3 regions of the Marinococcus halophilus genome follow, and region 3 is predicted to be linked to each of the others. Evidence: a T-box and tRNA genes for the amino acid it is inferred to sense, from the RefSeq annotation. Region 3 holds a T-box; the other regions hold tRNA genes.

Region 1 (4,191 bases), on a different contig from region 3:
CTTCCCGCGCTCGACTTGCATGTATTAGGCACGCCGCCAGCGTTCGTCCTGAGCCAGGATCAAACTCTCCGTAAAAAGTTTGATGCTGTGGCATCAGTGATGCCCTAAAAAAGTGTTGCTTTTGATTGGGGCTCTGGCTTGTCTTTCCTTTTCAAAGAACGATCTGTCGCTCAAAAAAGCAACTTAAACAATTTAACACGGTGTGTTTTAACTGTCAACACTTTTTAAAGTGACAAATATATTATAACCTTTAAACAACTAAATGTCAATGGAAATAATGGTGGGCCTGAGTGGACTTGAACCACCGACCTCACGCTTATCAGGCGTGCGCTCTGACCAACTGAGCTACAGGCCCACAGGCACAAAAAAATAACTTAGAATTATTTATTTTTTTGTAGTAATGGAGCGGGTGATGGGAATCGAACCCACGACATCAGCTTGGAAGGCTGAGGTTTTACCACTAAACTACACCCGCAAATACATGGTCGGGAAGACAGGATTCGAACCTGCGACCCCTTGGTCCCAAACCAAGTGCTCTACCAAGCTGAGCTACTTCCCGCAGATGCTGCTGAAAAATATAAGTAAATGGTGCGCCTGAGAGGACTTGAACCCCTGGCCTTCTGATCCGTAGTCAGACGCTCTATCCAACTGAGCTACAGGCGCATATTATGGTGCGGTCGAGAGGACTTGAACCTCCACGGGATAAACTCCCACTAGGCCCTCAACCTAGCGCGTCTGCCGATTCCGCCACGACCGCGTACACCGATAATTTATATAATGGTGCGGGTGAAGGGACTTGAACCCCCACGTCACAAGGACACTAGATCCTAAATCTAGCGCGTCTGCCGATTCCGCCACACCCGCGTGTTGTTGGCTGGGCCAGCTGGATTCGAACCAGCGCATCACGGGACCAAAACCCGATGCCTTACCGCTTGGCTATGGCCCAATGTATTGGGTAAAAATGGCGGGCCTGACGGGATTTGAACCCGCGATCTCCTGCGTGACAGGCAGGCATGTTAACCACTACACCACAGGCCCTAAAGTATATAATGAAAATGGTGGAGGATGACAGGATCGAACTGCCGACCCCCTGCTTGTAAGGCAGGTGCTCTCCCAGCTGAGCTAATCCTCCGTAAATGGTGACCCGTACGGGATTCGAACCCGTGTTACCGCCGTGAAAGGGCGGTGTCTTAACCACTTGACCAACGGGCCAGAGTAAATGGCGGAGAAGGAGGGATTTGAACCCTCGCGCCGTTTACACGACCTACTCCCTTAGCAGGGGAGTCCCTTCAGCCACTTGGGTACTTCTCCAATGGCTCCGCAGGCAGGATTCGAACCTGCGACCAATCGGTTAACAGCCGATTGCTCTACCACTGAGCTACTGCGGAATGTGAGCATTTCTTTTTTTGAGACAAAGAAAATTCTACAAGATCTATTATGTAATGTCAATACGCTTTTGAAAGGGAATTTAAAGCTTTTTTTGCCACTTTTTGAAGCGCCCTCTCTCAAGCGACTTTTATAATGTATCACATCGAAAAAACGCTGGTCAAGGTTTTTCTATATTTTTTTTAATGTTCCTTTGCAGGCTGCGCAAACGTATCTTCGCGTGTCCAACTGCCTCGCTCTTTCAAATGAAATTTGGCAATTTCTGCAGGCGTACCGATAACGTTTTTTCTGCTTTACCCGGTATTGTTCCAAAGAGCGGCAGTGCCTAACTCCCCCCACATACTTCAGCAGTGTCCGGAAGTCGTTGTCTTTATGCTTATACCCTCTCCCTTCCAAGTGTAAATGATAATGGCATAATTCATGTTTTACAATATTAATTACTTCCTGCAGGCCATAACTTTCCATCGACTTTGGGTTCACTTCAATATTTCCTGTAGCAAGCACATACCTCCCTCCCGTAGTCCGCAGCCTTCGGTTAAACGATGCACTATGCTTAAAAGGCTTTTTAAATTCTTCTAGTGATATTCGCTTCGTTAAAGCTGTCAGTTCTTCATCAGACATTGTCTGCCTCCTTTAAAAAACAGAAGGCACGCGGCCCTCTGCTTCTCCAGTCTAGACTTAGTTTACCATCGTTAATGCTACCCGTCCCCGCTTCTGATCAATATCTTCCACCCAAACCGTAACTATTTCTCCTACCGACACCACCTCCATCGGATGTTTGATGAAACGATTGGCAAGCTTGGAAATATGCACAAGCCCATCTTCTTTGACACCTACATCAATGAATGCCCCAAAATCTACTACGTTACGGACCGTCCCCTGAAGCTCCATGCCCTTTTCCAGATCATCAAGGGTCATAATGCCTTTTTTCAGAAGCGGTTTCGAAAATGTATCACGAGGGTCCCGGTTCGGTCTCTTTAAATCCTCAATAATATCCTGCAGTGTAGGAACGCCTACTTCAAGTGCTTCAGCCAACTGAGATACCTGTTGGTTTTCCAGAGCCTCTTTCATTTCTTTTGTGCCCGCCTGCACTGCTTCAAGCTTCAGGTAGCTGAGCAGACGCTCTGCTGTCTGATAGCTCTCCGGATGAATGGCCGTACGATCGAATGGGTTTGCCGACTCCGGTACCCGCAAAAAGCCTGCTGCCTGTTCGTATGTTTTCGCCCCAAGTCTCGGAACCTTCTGCAGCTCCTTCCGGCTCGTAAATCCTTTAAGCTCCTCTCGCTGCTTGATCACATTGTTTGCGACTGCCTTGGAAAGACCCGCCACGTATTGAAGCAGGCTGCCCGAAGCACTGTTAACATCTACTCCTACCTGGTTCACTGCCGTTTCCACCACAAATGTCAGCGACTCATTTAATTTAGCCTGCGAAACGTCATGCTGGTACTGGCCGACCCCGATGGACTTCGGATCTATTTTCACGAGTTCTGCCAGAGGATCCTGAAGCCTGCGGGCAATAGAAGCAGCACTGCGCTCTTCTACCTGCAGTTCCGGAAATTCTTCACGCGCGACCTCTGAAGCAGAATAAACACTCGCTCCAGCCTCGTTTACAATAATATATGAAACATCCGCCTTCGTCTCCTCAACGACTCTGGCGATAAACTCTTCCGTTTCCCTCGAAGCTGTCCCGTTGCCAATAGCTATCACCTGTATTTCGTGCTTTTCAATTAAGGCGAACACCGTTTCCTTTGCTTCAGTTACTTTATTTCTTGGCGGAACCGGATAGATCACTCCCACCTCAAGCAGTCTTCCATTTCCGTCTACGACTGACAGCTTGCAGCCGGTACGGTAAGCTGGATCTACGCCCAGTACGATTTTCCCCTTCATCGGAGGCTGCAGCAGGAGATTACGAAGATTTTCGGAAAATACGGAGATGGCCTGAGTTTCTGCTTCCTCTGTTTTAGCTTTTCTCAGCTCCCGTTCCACTGCCGGTCCGATCAAACGTTTATAGCTGTCTTCGATCGCTTCGTTCAGCTGAGGAACAACAGGTGAGCCAAAGCGCTTTACTACCTTTTTCTCTATAGCGGATAAAATTCTTTCTTCCGGCGCTTGAAGGGAGATCTTCAGGATACCTTCACTTTCCCCGCGGTTCATGGCCAATACCCGGTGAGACGGGGCCTTGGCTAGCGCTTCTTCATGATCGTAGTACATGCTGTAAATGCCGCGTTCATCTTTCTTTTCATCTTTGGCTGCTGAATGAAGCCTGCCTTGTTTATAGCTGAGCTCACGGACGCTGCGGCGAATATCAGCATCGTCGGCAATCTGTTCAGAAATAATATGTCTTGCACCTTCAAGTGCTGCTGCTTCGTCCACTACTCCCGCCTCTTCATTAACATAAGCCTGCGCTTTTTCCTCCGGCATGCCTTCTTTCGGCTGGTCCATAAGCCATTCCGCTAACGGGGCAAGCCCTTTCTCTTTTGCTGTTGTTGCTTTCGTTCTTCTTTTCTGTTTGTAGGGGCGGTATAAGTCTTCCACTTCTTGAAGCTGCACGGCTTCGTTGATAGATTTTTTTAACTCCGGCGTTAACTTTTCCTGTTTATCAATCAGCCGCAGTACTTCTTCTTTACGCTCTGCTAACTGATTCGCATAATTCCAGGCCTGTTGAACGTCCCGAATGACTGTTTCGTCCGAGGCGCCTGTCTGTTCTTTACGATAACGGGCAATGAAAGGTACCGTGTTGCCCTCTTCAATCATATGTATAATGTTTGTGACATGTTTTTCCCGTATTTGAAGATTAGAAGCTAT
Region 2 (4,191 bases), 1.2 Mb from region 3:
TGGAATGCTTCGGGGGCGCGTGGACTTCTTCCATAAACAAATCCAGATGGATCTGCTTGATCAGTCTGTCTATGACTATACAGGTGTTCGGCAGTGGCAACAAATATTAGAACAGGCAGGGCTTATTGACCGTTCGCTGCCACCTCTCCATGAACAGCTGTACAAAAATTTACAGGCAGATAATATCCCGCCTTCTGAGCATTCCAGTGAAGACCTCATTCATTTTTTTAATCTTCAGTATGAAACTCCGGTTATATTGATCGATGCAGATACTGTCTTCGATTATGTAAAAATCGGCTTCGGCGTAGAGCAGGACCAGCTTCAGATCACTGAAAACCATCTCCATCCGATGTACGGACAAATTATCGCCAAAGACCGCAAGAAAACATTGGCCTCATTAAGTGGACCAGGCCTGGACAGCAGAACCAGCCGTTCGACTACTACAGCAATACAATTAACCTTTATACGGCCACAGCTCTCCAATGATTCTGCTGCTGAACTTACTCAGGCAGTGGGAAATATGTTTACTCAAATTCACGGAGGCACCGTAGAAAGCCGTCTTCTGCGCGCAGCTTCTCCTGTTTGGGAGTTCTCCTTATAATTATAAAAAAAGTCTCTCCTTTTTAAAAAGGAAAGACTTTTTCTTTATATCCAGCTTTCGCATTTAAAATTAAACATAAAAATAACGCTTCTCTCTAGAAACGTTTTCCTGGCTCGTTAAATGGTAGCGAAGGTGGGACTCGAACCCACACGTCCAGAGGACACTTGATTTTGAGTCAAGCGCGTCTACCGGTTCCGCCACTTCGCCGTTCAACTAAAAAATGGTACCGAGGGCCGGACTCGAACCGGCACGGTTGATGACCAACCGCAGGATTTTAAGTCCTGTGTGTCTACCAATTCCACCACCCCGGCAGGCGTTTGCTTCTCTTTAATAATGGAGGCGGTACCCGGATTCGAACCGGGGGATAAGGGTTTTGCAGACCCGTGCCTTACCACTTGGCTATACCGCCATTCCAGAGAATGGCTTAATGCTTATGTTAATAATGGAGCGGAAGACGGGATTCGAACCCGCGACCCCCACCTTGGCAAGGTGGTGTTCTACCACTGAACTACTTCCGCAATTGGCTGGGCTAGCTGGATTCGAACCAGCGCATCACGGGACCAAAACCCGATGCCTTACCGCTTGGCTATAGCCCATTATCCAATATGGGGCGATTGGTGGGAATTGAACCCACGCGTGCCGGAACCACAATCCGGTGCGTTAACCACTTCGCCACAACCGCCATGTGAACATAACACATTAAAAATGGCAGGGGTAGTAGGAATCGAACCCACATTGGCGGTTTTGGAGACCGCTGTTTTGCCATTAAACTATACCCCTGTATAAGTGGTGGAGGGGGACGGATTCGAACCGCCGAACCCGAAGGAGCGGATTTACAGTCCGCCGCGTTTGGCCAACTTCGCTACCCCTCCACATATGGTGCCGGCCAGAGGACTTGAACCCCCAACCTACTGATTACAAGTCAGTTGCTCTACCAATTGAGCTAGACCGGCGTTTTTTGAATGGTGGCTCGAGACGGAATCGAACCGCCGACACGAGGATTTTCAGTCCACTGCTCTACCGACTGAGCTATCGAGCCACATTAGATATTGTTGCCATAAATTGATTCAATGAAGCAATTCGGAATAGACAACTGAAATTATACCTTATTCATTTTGTTTGTCAATACGAATAAAGGTAAAATGGCGGGCCTGACGGGATTTGAACCCGCGATCTCCTGCGTGACAGGCAGGCATGTTAACCACTACACCACAGGCCCTTTTGGTTGCGGGGGACGGATTTGAACCGACGACCTCCGGGTTATGAGCCCGACGAGCTACCAGACTGCTCTACCCCGCGATATAAAATATATGGTGGAGGATGACAGGATCGAACTGCCGACCCCCTGCTTGTAAGGCAGGTGCTCTCCCAGCTGAGCTAATCCTCCGTAAATGGTGACCCGTACGGGATTCGAACCCGTGTTACCGCCGTGAAAGGGCGGTGTCTTAACCACTTGACCAACGGGCCTCTGAAATAAATATGTATGGCGGAGAGCGAGGGATTCGAACCCTCGAGACGGGAATGCCGCCTACACGATTTCCAATCGTGCTCCTTCGGCCACTCGGACAGCTCTCCAGTGGCTCCGCAGGCAGGATTCGAACCTGCGACCAATCGGTTAACAGCCGATTGCTCTACCACTGAGCTACTGCGGAATATAATAAAAAAAGCCCGGCAGCGATCTACTTTCACGGGGGGAGAGCCCCCGGCTATCATCAACGCTGAAGAGCTTAACTTCCGTGTTCGGCATGGGAACGGGTGGGACCTCTTCGCTGTTGCCACCGGACCGGCCCGTCGGGCCCTGACAACCAAATACCGAGACCGCGGCCACCGCCGCGTATCGTGCTGAGCGTGGATAAGACTTCGACCGATTAGTATCCGTCCGCTGCACATGTCGCCATGCGTCCACGCCGGACCTATCTACCTCGTCATCTCCAAGGGGTCTTATCTCCGTAGAGGGGAAAGGTCATCTTAAGGGGGGCTTCATGCTTAGATGCTTTCAGCACTTATCCCGTCCACACGTAGCTACCCAGCAGTGCTCCTGGCGGAACAACTGGTACACCAGCGGTGTGTCCATCCCGGTCCTCTCGTACTAAGGACAGCTCCTTTCACCTTTCCTGCGCCCGCGACGGATAGGGACCGAACTGTCTCACGACGTTCTGAACCCAGCTCGCGTACCGCTTTAATGGGCGAACAGCCCAACCCTTGGGACCTACTTCAGCCCCAGGATGCGATGAGCCGACATCGAGGTGCCAAACCTCCCCGTCGATGTGAACTCTTGGGAGAGATTAGCCTGTTATCCCCAGGGTAGCTTTTATCCGTTGAGCGACGGCCCTTCCATGCGGTGCCGCCGGATCACTAAGCCCGACTTTCGTCCCTGCTCGACTTGTGGGTCTCGCAGTCAAGCTCCCTTGTGCCTTTGCACTCTGCGAATGATGTCCGACCATTCTGAGGGAACCATTGGGCGCCTCCGTTACTGTTTGGGAGGCGACCGCCCCAGTCAAACTGCCCACCTGACACGGTCCCGAGGCCGGATCACGGCCTGCGGTTAGAATGTCGATACCACCAGGGTAGTATCCCACCAGCGCCTCCTCCGAACCTGGCGGTCCGGATTCGATGGCTCCTACCTATCCTGTACAAGTGGTACCCACATCCAATGTCAAGCTACAGTAAAGCTCCATGGGGTCTTTCCGTCCTGTCGCGGGGAACCTGCATCTTCACAGGTATTATAATTTCACCGGGTCTCTCGTTGAGACAGTGCCCAAGTCGTTGCACCTTTCGTGCGGGTCGGAACTTACCCGACAAGGAATTTCGCTACCTTAGGACCGTTATAGTTACGGCCGCCGTTTACTGGGGCTTCAATTCGGCGCTTCTCCCCCCGGAGGGGGATAACGCCTCCTCTTAACCTTCCAGCACCGGGCAGGTGTCAGCCCCTATACTTCGCCTTACGGCTTCGCAGAGACCTGTGTTTTTGATAAACAGTCGCTTGGGCCCTTTCACTGCGGCTCCCTGGGGCTATGCACCCCGGGGAGCACCCCTTCTCCCGAAGTTACGGGGTCCTTTTGCCGAGTTCCTTAACGAGAGTTTTCCCGCGCGTCTTAGAATACTCATCCCACCTACCTGTGTCGGTTTACGGTACGGGCACCACGTTCCTCGCTAGAGGCTTTTCTTGGCAGGGTAGGTGCCGGCCCTTCGGGCCCCGTAGGGCCCTCCTGGTCACCGCTTGGCCGTCTGGGGGAGGGATTTGCCGCTCCCCCGGCCTTGCCAGCTTCAACGCGCATGTCCATTAGCGCGCGGCCGTGCCTGCCTGCGTCCCCCCATCACTCAAATGGAACGGAGGTGGTACAGGAATATCAACCTGTTTTCCATCGCCTACGCCTATCGGCCTCGGCTTAGGACCCGACTAACCCTGAGCGGACGAGCCTTCCTCAGGAAACCTTGGGTTTTCGACGGAAGGGATTCTCACCCTTCTTTTCGCTACTCATACCGGCATTCTCACTTCCAGGCGCTCCACCGGTCCTCACGGTCCGGCTTCGGGGCCCCTAGAACGCTCCCCTACCATCTCTCCCATGCGGGAGAGTCCACGGCTTCGG
Region 3 (4,191 bases):
GCCCCGTACTGATCGATAACATCCATCGGGTCCACCCCGTTGCCGAGGGATTTACTCATTTTCCGTCCTTCGCTGTCACGTACCAGGCCGTGAATAAGCACGTCCTCAAACGGGCGTTCTCCGGTAAATTCCAGCCCCTGAAAAATCATCCGCGACACCCAGAAGAAAATAATATCGTAGCCGGTGACAAGCGCACTGGTTGGGTAATAGCGCGTATAGTCTGTGCTTTTTTCCGGCCAGCCCATAGTGGAAAACGGCCATAAAGCCGAACTGAACCAGGTATCAAGCACGTCCTCATCCTGCTTCCACTCTTCTGGGTTTTCCGGTGCCGTGCGCCCGACATAAATTTCACCTGTTTCTTTATGATACCAGGCCGGGATACGGTGCCCCCACCACAGCTGTCGGGAAATACACCAGTCCCGGATATTTTCCATCCACTGCAGATACGTTTTTTCGAAGCGTTCCGGCACAAAGGTGACTTTTTCTTCCTTCTTCTGAAGTTCTACGGCCTGGTCCGCAAGCGGCCCCATATTTACAAACCACTGCGTGGAAAGATACGGTTCAACTACGGCGCCGCTCCGTTCGGAATGGCCGACAGAGTGCATATGTTCTTCAATATCAAACAGAATGCCCTCTGCCTTTAAATCCTTCGTCAGCTGCCGACGACAGGCAAAGCGGTCCATGCCTTCGTAGACGCCGGCATTTTCATTCATGCTGCCGTCTTCATTCATCACAAGCACGCGCGGCAGATCATGGCGGTTGCCCATTTCAAAATCATTCGGATCATGCGCAGGCGTAATTTTCACTGCCCCTGAACCAAAATCCATGTCTACATAGTCATCTGCGATGATCGGAATTTCTCTTCCAATCACGGGGAGCACGGCTGTCTTACCAATAAGGTGTTTATAACGACCGTCCTCTGGGTGTACGGCTACTGCCGTATCGCCGAGCATTGTTTCCGGCCGGGTCGTCGCTACTTCGATCGAGGTGTTTTCGCCTTTAACCGGGTAACGCATATGGTAAAAGTGACCCTGTACTTCTTTGTATTCCACTTCAATATCTGAAAGTGCCGTCTGCGTTTCAGGGTCCCAGTTGATAATGTATTCACCCCGGTAGATAAGGTCTCTTTCATACAATGAAACAAACACTTCCCGCACCGCTTCCGACAGGCCTTTATCAAGCGTGAACCGCTCTCTCGAATAGTCGAGTGACAGCCCGAGCTTGGCCCACTGGCTGCGGATGAAATCTGCATATTCTTCTTTCCACCCCCACGTTTTTTCGAGGAACGCTTCCCGCCCGAGCTCATATCGGCTTGTGCCTTCTTCCTTCAGCTGCGCCTCGACTTTGGACTGGGTGGCGATACCAGCATGGTCCATCCCCGGGAGCCATAAAGCATCATAGCCCTGCATGCGTTTCATGCGGATTAAAATATCTTGAAGTGTTGTATCCCACGCATGGCCGAGGTGAAGCCGGCCGGTCACATTCGGCGGCGGAATAACGATAGTATACGGGGTGCCATCTGTCTGGCCTGCTTCAAATTGGCCGGTTTCTTTCCAAAACTCATACCAGCGGTTCTCTGTTTCTTTTGGATCATACTTTTTCGCCATTTCCATTTCTTGTTTTCCCATACAAATCCCCTTTCTTCTCATAAAAAAACTCCTCATCCCTAGTAAGGACGAAGAGTTTTCGCGGTACCACCTTAATACCCGCTGCCAAGCAGGCACTTTCCCATAACGGCGGTTACCGTCTTTTCTTACTGTATGCGTTCAGAAAAGAAGCTCGAGGGCGACTTTCCGCACGGGTTGTTAAAGAATCTCTCAGCCCTGGATTCTTTTTCTGTACAACGAACCTGCGTGCGTACTCCTCCCTGTTTCTGCTTTTATTATTAATATTGCTTTAGTGTCTTTATTTTACGAAACGAAGACCCATGCGTCAACTGTCTTCCCCGTGTTCTTTATTTGCAGCCAGGCTTGCAAAGACGCGGTCAGCCGCATCAATGGTCCGCTCGATGTCTTCTTCACTGTGCTCTGTCGATAAAAACAGCCCTTCGAACTGCGAAGGCGGAAGCGAGATGCCTTCTGCCATCATTCCACGGAAATAACGGGCGAACATCCCTAAATCAGATTTTTTCGCAGAGGCAAAGTCAACAACGGGTTCATCGGTAAAGAACAAGCCGATCATTGCCCCGGCCCGGTTAATTTGATGAGGGATACCGTGTTTAGAAGCCGCTCGGTTCAGTCCTTCTTCAAGCTGGGCAGCACGGGCACGAAACGTTTCGTAGCTTTTTTTGTCCACCTGCCTGAGCGTTTCAAGTCCGGCTGTCATCGCCAGTGGATTGCCGGAAAGTGTGCCTGCCTGATAGATAGGCCCGTCCGGCGCAATCTGCTGCATAATATCGGCACGGCCACCGTAGGCTCCCACCGGAAGGCCGCCTCCAATGACCTTTCCAAGGCACGTGAGATCAGGCGTCACGCCGTAGTGGCCCTGGGCACTGTTATAGTCCACCCGGAAGCCGCTCATAACTTCATCAAAAATCAACAGGCTTCCGTACTGGTTCGTAATGTCACGAACGCCTTCCAAAAACCCTTCTCCGGGGGTGACAACGCCCATGTTACCGGTAACAGGCTCGAGGATAACTCCGGCAATTTCGTCACCGTACTCGTCGAATGCCTTTTGCAGGCTGTCGAGATCGTTGTACGGAACCGTCAGCGTGTTCTGGGCAATGGAGCCCGGGACGCCCGGGCTGTCCGGCAACCCCAGCGTAGCAACACCGGAGCCGGCTCGAATAAGAAGGGAATCCCCGTGGCCGTGGTAACAGCCTTCCATTTTCACGATTTTATCCCGGCCGGTAAATCCGCGGGCTAGGCGCAGAGCGCTCATGGTCGCTTCCGTGCCCGAATTTACCATCCGTACTACTTCAATAGATGGTACCCGGTCAACGACAAGCTCTGCCAGGCCGGCTTCGGTTACGTGCGAGGCTCCAAAGCTCGTACCCTTTTCAGCCACGATCTTCAAGCTGTCGACCACGTGTTCATTCGCATGCCCGAGAAGAAGCGGTCCCCAGGACATCACATAGTCAATGTATTCGTTTCCGTCGATATCTTTAATGCGGGAACCTTTGCCTTCGTCCATATAAACGGCCGGATGGCCGACAGATTCATATGTCCGCACAGGGCTGCTGACGCCGCCCGGCATTACTTTCTTTGCGCGTTCATGTGCGTGTATTGAATTATGATACGATTTCATGTCATACCTCCTGAATACTTAAAGTTATCTTGTTGCTATTCCCGTCCTTATTATAACGAAAACAAGCCCTGGACTGAATACATTCCAGAGCTTGTTTTTATTATTTACTGTCTTCCCGCATATAACGGACAGCGTCTTTGGCAAAGTAGGTTACGATCAGGTCCGCACCGGCACGCTTCATGCTGGTCAGCTTTTCCATAACTATATCTTTTTCATTTACCCATCCGTTTTGGGCAGCAGCTTTAATCATCGCATATTCCCCGGACACATTATACGCTACCACTGGATAACCGGTGCGCTCTTTCACTTCTCTCACAATATCGAGATAAGCAAGAGCCGGCTTCACGATAAGAAAATCGGCTCCCTCTTCGACATCGGTTTCCGCTTCCTTCAACGCTTCAAGCCGGTTCGGAGGGTCCATCTGATAGGTTTTCCGGTCCCCAAACGAAGGCGTGCTGTGAGCCGCGTCACGGAAAGGCCCGTAAAAGGCACTGGCATATTTAACTGTGTAGGACATCAGTGGGACCGTGACGTACCCAGCCCGGTCAAGTCCTTCCCGGATCGCCGCTGTAAAGCCATCCATCATGTTCGACGGGGCAATAATATCTGCCCCGGCTTCTGCCTGGGACACGGCAGTTTCTGTTAAGTTTTTTAGCGATTCATCGTTATCCACATAGCCTCCATGAATCACCCCGCAGTGTCCATGGTCCGTATACTGGCACAGACAGGTATCCGCAATTACTGTTAACTCCGGATTGTGTTCTTTTATCTGCCGGATTGCCCGCTGGACGATACCGTTTTTTAGAAAAGCCGGCGTCCCTTCTGCATCTTTTTCTTCCTCATGAGGCACGCCAAATACGATAACGCTCGGAATTCCGAGAGATTCCAACTCATCCATTTCTGCATTCAAATAATCCAGAGAAACGTGGTAAACGCCCGGCATGG

Evidence for each region. The T-box of region 3 lies ahead of B5066_RS10215 (valine--tRNA ligase). A T-box ahead of a tRNA ligase gene usually reads a tRNA of that ligase, here a tRNA-Val.
Region 1: it encodes a tRNA-Val, which carries the amino acid that the T-box ahead of B5066_RS10215 (valine--tRNA ligase) is inferred to sense. The anticodon was not compared.
Region 2: it encodes a tRNA-Val, which carries the amino acid that the T-box ahead of B5066_RS10215 (valine--tRNA ligase) is inferred to sense. The anticodon was not compared.

Annotation. Positions count from the first base shown of each region.
Region 1 is NZ_FVZD01000005.1:722,962-727,152, reverse strand. It holds partial or broken rRNA gene B5066_RS16890 (16S ribosomal RNA) at 1-75, opposite strand, end outside; tRNA gene B5066_RS06050 (tRNA-Ile) at 279-355, opposite strand; tRNA gene B5066_RS06045 (tRNA-Gly) at 402-475, opposite strand; tRNA gene B5066_RS06040 (tRNA-Pro) at 483-559, opposite strand; tRNA gene B5066_RS06035 (tRNA-Arg) at 587-663, opposite strand; tRNA gene B5066_RS06030 (tRNA-Leu) at 670-757, opposite strand; tRNA gene B5066_RS06025 (tRNA-Leu) at 779-864, opposite strand; tRNA gene B5066_RS06020 (tRNA-Gln) at 872-946, opposite strand; tRNA gene B5066_RS06015 (tRNA-Asp) at 963-1,038, opposite strand; tRNA gene B5066_RS06010 (tRNA-Val) at 1,057-1,132, opposite strand; tRNA gene B5066_RS06005 (tRNA-Glu) at 1,138-1,212, opposite strand; tRNA gene B5066_RS06000 (tRNA-Ser) at 1,221-1,311, opposite strand; tRNA gene B5066_RS05995 (tRNA-Asn) at 1,314-1,388, opposite strand; gene B5066_RS05990 (SprT family protein) at 1,558-2,007, opposite strand; gene B5066_RS05985 (Tex family protein) at 2,065-4,191, opposite strand, start outside.
Region 2 is NZ_FVZD01000006.1:2,035,876-2,040,066, forward strand. It holds gene B5066_RS16410 (hypothetical protein) at 1-601, shown strand, start outside; tRNA gene B5066_RS16415 (tRNA-Leu) at 723-808, opposite strand; tRNA gene B5066_RS16420 (tRNA-Leu) at 823-912, opposite strand; tRNA gene B5066_RS16425 (tRNA-Cys) at 936-1,010, opposite strand; tRNA gene B5066_RS16430 (tRNA-Gly) at 1,045-1,119, opposite strand; tRNA gene B5066_RS16435 (tRNA-Gln) at 1,123-1,197, opposite strand; tRNA gene B5066_RS16440 (tRNA-His) at 1,208-1,283, opposite strand; tRNA gene B5066_RS16445 (tRNA-Trp) at 1,308-1,381, opposite strand; tRNA gene B5066_RS16450 (tRNA-Tyr) at 1,389-1,473, opposite strand; tRNA gene B5066_RS16455 (tRNA-Thr) at 1,479-1,554, opposite strand; tRNA gene B5066_RS16460 (tRNA-Phe) at 1,565-1,640, opposite strand; tRNA gene B5066_RS16465 (tRNA-Asp) at 1,745-1,820, opposite strand; tRNA gene B5066_RS16470 (tRNA-Met) at 1,824-1,900, opposite strand; tRNA gene B5066_RS16475 (tRNA-Val) at 1,913-1,988, opposite strand; tRNA gene B5066_RS16480 (tRNA-Glu) at 1,994-2,068, opposite strand; tRNA gene B5066_RS16485 (tRNA-Ser) at 2,086-2,176, opposite strand; tRNA gene B5066_RS16490 (tRNA-Asn) at 2,179-2,253, opposite strand; rRNA gene rrf (5S ribosomal RNA) at 2,268-2,384, opposite strand; rRNA gene B5066_RS16500 (23S ribosomal RNA) at 2,450-4,191, opposite strand, start outside.
Region 3 is NZ_FVZD01000006.1:818,822-823,012, reverse strand. It holds gene B5066_RS10215 (valine--tRNA ligase) at 1-1,628, opposite strand, end outside; T-box leader at 1,669-1,883, opposite strand; gene hemL (glutamate-1-semialdehyde 2,1-aminomutase) at 1,933-3,246, opposite strand; gene hemB (porphobilinogen synthase) at 3,347-4,191, opposite strand, start outside.